One region of the Pontibacillus sp. ABV4_188 genome, then DNA from elsewhere that is predicted to be linked to it. Evidence: riboswitches for the same ligand, from Rfam matches in the RefSeq annotation. Region 1 holds a riboswitch; the other holds the start of a gene.
What was found. A riboswitch is a leader RNA that binds a small molecule or an ion and turns the genes downstream of it on or off. The one in region 1 is predicted to bind lysine.

Region 1 (3,166 bases):
CAGACAAAATTCTAATATTAGTGACCGTCCACACGTAAGGATTTTAGAAGAAAATGGACAGTCCGTATATCCCTATTATGAATTAGATCTAAGTAAAGCCTTGAATATTGTCATTACAGAATGCGATACCACGTTGGTTGGAAAAACGTAATAAAACAGTCAAACCCTGTCCTCACCTTGCATAAGATTGAGGAGAGGGGGTTTTATTATGGGGAGAAATAGAAGAAAAGGTTCAATGGCACCACCTCCAGCCAGACAGATATTTATTATAACGTTCATGTTTTTTCTCATAAGCACTTTTGTAAGCTTATGGATTATAAATAAAGGGATCGAGCCGAAGATTATGGAGATTGCAGAGGCGAGAACCGAACAATTTGCAAAAGAAGCTATTGCAGAAACGGTCAGTAAGAAAATGGCAGAAGACTTAAATGTGAATGATTTAGTCCAGTATACTTATGATGATCAAGGAAATGTAGTGTCCGCTGGCTTCAACTCAGCGGCGATTAATAAAGTAACGAGGGATACGTTATTTCGCGTTAATCAATATTTAACAAGATTAGGGGAAGGTGAAGATCCTGACCCTGGTATATCCTATGATGTGGATATTGACCAACCTGAGGAGACGAATACAGAGATTGTACAAGATAAACGTACCATTGCTAGAATTCCTTTAGGGCAAGCGACTGGGAATACGTTATTATCAAACCTAGGACCAGAGATTCCTGTCCATTTTACTTACATTGGAAATGTGAAAGCGGATGCTATTAAAGAAGAGAAAGAGTATGGTATTAATATGCTTGTTGTTGATATTGATTTAAGAGTTGAAGTCAATTTACAAGTACTCCTGCCGTTTTCTACAAAGCTGATCACAGTCAATACCGAAGTTCCTATTGCACATAACGTCATTATTGGGAAAGTACCTGATTTCTATAATGGTGGTGGCGGTGGAATGAATCCATCTATTGAAGTTCCAACGAACCCCTTGCCAGGACCATAAAAACTTGTTAAGATAATATTTGTCTTACACAAAAATTGAATTTCATCTACCCTTATCATATCGATGAGGTAGAGGTGCATTTAGCATTAGTACCCAGTTTGAGGATGACAACAATGAGAACTGGAGAAAGGGCTGCTTGCCGAAGTGTAACGAAGGGTCCCCTTCCTTACGCTGGTGCATTCCCAAATAGAGAATGTACTGTCATGCAAACCGAACGTTGGATTGCATGATGCGCTACTGATCGAGATGGAGGATAACAATATTATTTGCGATAAAACAGCAAGTAATGATAGGTTATTTTCTCTATCATTATTTGCTGTTTTTTTATTTCCTCTTACTCTTCTGCATTTTAAAGCCAGATTACCACACCAATCTGCGCTCGACAGTACTTGCATCGTCATGTCCATCGTTCCTTTCCTTCAATAACATCAAGGCTGAAACACGAAGGAGATCATTACAAAAAATGGAGGGAACGAAAAGATGGAAGGAACGATTTACTCACTTATTCCACCACTTGTTATGCTTGTCTTAGTCTTAGTTACAAGACGAGTGCTTATCTCATTGGGAGTAGGAATTTTACTTGGTGCTTTCATGCTCCATGGTTTTTCTATACCTGCGACATTATCTGAAGTATGGACACAATTCTATACGATTTTCTATGTAGATGGCGCGCTTAATTTAGGCAATTTATTCTTACTCAGCTTTTTAATCTTATTAGGGATTACAACAGCCTTTATGACTGCTTCCGGTGGAAGTCGTGCATTTGGAGAGTGGGCGATCCAACGTGTTAAAACACGTAAGGGTGCTCAAACTATGCCAGCTGTATTAGGTATTATTATTTTCATTGACGATTACTTTAATAGTCTGGCAATAGGGCAGGTTGCTCGCCCATTAACAGATCGTTATAAAGTCTCTAGAGCAAAGTTAGCGTATCTTATTGACTCTACGTCAGCGCCAATTACGGTAATTTCACCGATATCAAGCTGGGGTGCATATATTATTGGTACTATAGGGACCATTATTGCAACAAATGAATTAACTCAGTTTAGTGGCTTAGAAGCGTTTGTTAAGATGATTCCAATGAACTTATATGTATTCGCAGCTATACTCCTTGTGTTCTTAACCATTTATCGTAAATTCGATATTGGAGCCATGAAGAGGCATGAGCAAAAAGCTGAAGTTGAAGGGGAACTTGTTGACCAGACGAAAGACGTGCCGGGTGACTTGAACAATGAATTTAAAGATGTCCACAATGGGCGTGTCTATCACTTGATTGTTCCTATCGTTGTATTAATTGCGGCTACTGTCATTGCCATGGTAATAACGGGCATCCAAGGGACAGAAGGAAACGTAACTATTCTTGAGATTTTCAAGAATACAAATGTAAATCGCTCATTATTTGCTGGTGGCTTATTTGCCGCACTAAGTGGATTTGTTCTGTATGTAACTCAACCTGGTGAAAAGTCACCTCTTAGCAAAGTAAGCCTTGAAGGATCTAAAGCAATGATGCCAGCTATTTATATTTTAGTCTTTGCATGGATGATTGGGGCCATTATTGGTGAGCTTGAGACAGGTGAATTCTTAGCAGCTCAATTTGAATCTCTGAACATTGCCCCGTCTTATTTACCATTACTCGTCTTCTTAGTATCTGGAGGAATGGCGTTCTCCACAGGAACGTCATGGGGAACATTTGGAATTATGCTCCCCATTGCAGGGAATATCGCAGCAAACACAGACGTAAGCATGTTCTTACCTGCTTTAGCAGCTGTATTAGCAGGAAGTGTGTTTGGAGATCACTGTTCTCCGATTTCAGACACATCAATTCTATCTTCTACAGGAGCAGGATCCAATCACATTGACCACGTCATGACGCAATTGCCTTATGCTTTAATTAGTGCCGCGGCCACTTCTGTTGGTTATGTGGTTTATGGCATGACGTCTAGTGCATTGCTTTCTCTTGTTATTACGCTCTTACTTGTAATAATTGTGGTGTTTGCGATTAATCCAAAAAGCAATGATTCAGAAGTAAACGAATCCAAAACTGCATAGTTGTGTAAATCCCGTTATGTAACGTACATAACGGGATTTTTTTATTGTTGAGCTAAGACCTGCGTTAGATCCATATAAGGGAAGCAATGTTGAAGATCCGAAGTTTAGAGAATGTTTTCG
Region 2 (3,166 bases), 1.9 Mb from region 1:
AAAACATCCTGTCGTTTCTGTTGAAGAATGGACCAAAATGGCACCTGATGAAATATTAGAGAGAAGCGGTTATGGTTGGCGTTAGTAGTCTCTTATTATTAATGGGTTATGTGTTAAAAATCAAGCCCCTCATGCTTTACTACTATGAAGAAACATCAGCAAGTTTGACAGCAGGTGGCTCCATTCTGCCCATAGTGATTGGCGCGATTTGTTGCTATTTATTGGATCGAATCTATTATCGACAGAAAGTCATGTGAAGATCGAAAATACATATAATATCTGTGGACTCTACCATAGCGTATTCACTTAGATAGTGGATACGCTTTTTAATATGGCATGCTTCCGTTCCCTCTACATATGGCAAAGGTGGTTCGGGAAATTGCGATACTCCTGCGGCAGGAGGAGACTTGTAATAGAAAGCGGAAGTTCGACTAAGATCGTCACATCGTGTGACAACGTCGAACGACCCCACGTCGTGTGGGGTCGCGGAAAGCGAGTGATTTCCCCAACCACCTTCCTCTCATTCTAAGCTAACGGAAGCATATTACCGTTTTTGCCTCATCTTACTGATTGATCAGGAATAAATCCACCCTATTCAGGGAAAACAGAAACCAAGATCATTCGATTAAAGGAGAGGGACCATGGAGGAAAAGAAGACCTATCAACAACGCTTAAAAAACTTAAATCCAGCCCGTGCCATAGAACGAGGACGAGATTATTTCTCTGAAAAAGAATTCGGTGAAAAAGTACGCGCCTATAGCGGCCGTCTAGGAAAGAAAGGCGTATACTATAGCTTGCTCCTTTTCTACGCATTCAAAAATCCTGATACACCAAAGAAAGCAAAGCTAACGATTGCCGGTGCGCTTGGATACCTAATCCTGCCAGTAGATGCCATCCCCGATATGATCCCGGCCGTTGGGTTTGCTGATGACAGTGCCGTGATTATTTACGCCGTCTACCAGGTGTTGTCTCATATCAATGACGACGTGCGAAGTCAGGCAAAGGAGCGCGTGAAGAAGTTGTTCGGGGATTCGATTGATGTGGATGAGCTCGAGGATCCTAAGGATTCAGACCGCACGGCTGAAGGGTAATCAACAAGACTTTTCTGAGTACGGTTACTTAGGAAAGTCTTTTTCTGTATGATGGAAGTAGATTGAAATTCGGGAAGGGCGTGGGAATGATGTTTGAATGGGTATACGTTCCGGACTGGTATGTGTGGATGACGGCGGTTGTGGTTATTTTGTTTATAGCTGCGACCGAGTATTTCTTAAGGTAGGGGATCTTTTTTAAGTGGCGCGTTATTGACATTTGTTAAAACATAATGGTATAGTTTCTAACCATAATATAATAATAACTCTCTCTGACAATAGAGGCGCGAGTATGATGAGTAGCTTTCCGGAGGACAATGGGTCCAGAGAAGGGGAGGGAAAGGCAGATCGCCGAGATAAAGAGTAGCCATTCTATTCTTTGTTGGGTTGGTATTGAATAAATGCCAGACTGTCGCAATGCTAAGATTGTGGAGCACTATTGAAGAGATGTTGTACATATCTTCAAGGTCTATTTCTAGAAGAACCGTATGAACATCGCTTCATACGGTTTTTTGTGTTGCAGAGGAGACAAAAGGAGATTTATAGATGCAAACAGTAGAAGCAAACGTACAAACAGATTTGGAAATCGGCGGGGTAAGTACGGAGAAGCTTGTTGAAGAATATGGAACGCCGCTTATGGTGTATGACGAAGGGATGATCCGTCGGCATGCCCGCGCATTTCGCGGCGCGTTCAAGTCGAGTGGTCTTGATTTCCAAGTCGCTTATGCGAGTAAAGCATTCTTGTGTAAAGAGATGGCGCGCTTGGCTAAACAGGAGAAGTTATCCCTTGATGTCGTCTCAGGTGGAGAATTATACACAGCACTCCAAGCAGGATTCCCGGCAGATCGTATTCATTTCCATGGCAATAATAAATCAGAAGAGGAATTAGCGATGGCCCTTGATGCACAGATTGGCTGTTTTGTCGTTGATAATTTCCTTGAGATTGAAATGCTACATGACTTAGCCAATCAGCGTAATCAAGAAGTGAACATTTTGCTACGAGTGACACCAGGGGTGGAAGCTCATACACATGAATACATTATGACCGGCCAGGAAGATTCAAAGTTTGGATTTGGATTATCAAACGGGCAAGCGGAAACAGCGGTCCAAATTGCGACTCGTAAACCACAATATAAACTGTTAGGCATCCATTCTCATATCGGTTCGCAAATGTTTGAAACAGATGGATTTGACCAGGCTATTCAGATCTTAACTGGATTTGTGTATCAGATGAATAAGAAATACAGTCTTGAGTTACCGGTTCTGAACGTCGGTGGTGGATTTGGCGTTCGATACACAGAAGACGATCAGCCACTGGCTATCTCTGAATACGTTCAAGCCATTTCAGAAAGTGTAAAGAAGCACTATACCGATCATGAGCTGCCCTTCCCGGAAGTGTGGATCGAACCAGGTAGAAGCATGGTAGCAGAAGCGGGAACGACCTTATATAAAGTCGGCTCTAAAAAGATCATTCCAGATCTCCGTACGTATATCACGGTCGATGGAGGAATGACGGACAATATCCGTCCGGCCCTTTATCAGGCGAGGTACCAGGCGATGCTAGCCAACCGTCCGGATGAAGACGCAACGGAACTTGTGAGTGTAGCCGGGAAGTGCTGTGAATCAGGTGATATGCTGATCTGGGATCTGATGTTACCCCCTACGAATTACGGAGATATCTTGGCTGTCTTTAGTACAGGTGCTTATGGGTATTCGATGGCAAGTAACTATAACCGCATTCCACGTCCGGCTGTCGTGTTTGCGCAAGACGGGGAATCGCGTGTTGTGATTGAACGAGAGACGTATGAGGATTTGGTGAGGAAGGATCAGTAGATGTAAGGCCCTATGTATTCTCAAGTAAAGTTCGTTATGGTACGCTGTGTTTACCAACTTTTGGATGTTTTGTGATCCAAGCTGGGTATTGAATTAAACAGAGAATACATAACAGTTTACGAAAGAGCGCTCCTTTAAGGTTTCTTCATTGTTAAAGAATTCGGCTGTTGAAGAATCTAAGGAGAGTAGGGGGGACAACATATGTTACGAAAAGTGAATATCGTTTTGCCAGCTTTGGTGCTTGG

Region 2: linked by a shared signal. The riboswitch ahead of lysA (diaminopimelate decarboxylase) and the one ahead of ACYX4O_RS16590 (Na+/H+ antiporter NhaC family protein) in region 1 are both predicted to bind lysine.

Annotation. Positions count from the first base shown of each region.
Region 1 is NZ_CM149975.1:3,236,439-3,239,604, reverse strand. Features, by position in the region: gene ACYX4O_RS16600 (HD-GYP domain-containing protein) at 1-151, shown strand, start outside; gene yunB (sporulation protein YunB) at 209-997, shown strand; lysine riboswitch at 1,059-1,242, shown strand; gene ACYX4O_RS16590 (Na+/H+ antiporter NhaC family protein) at 1,478-3,046, shown strand.
Region 2 is NZ_CM149975.1:1,053,342-1,056,507, forward strand. Features, by position in the region: gene ACYX4O_RS05310 (DUF2268 domain-containing putative Zn-dependent protease) at 1-85, shown strand, start outside; gene ACYX4O_RS05315 (hypothetical protein) at 102-257, shown strand; gene ACYX4O_RS05320 (YkvA family protein) at 642-1,091, shown strand; lysine riboswitch at 1,360-1,535, shown strand; gene lysA (diaminopimelate decarboxylase) at 1,635-2,921, shown strand; gene ACYX4O_RS05330 (hypothetical protein) at 3,123-3,166, shown strand, end outside.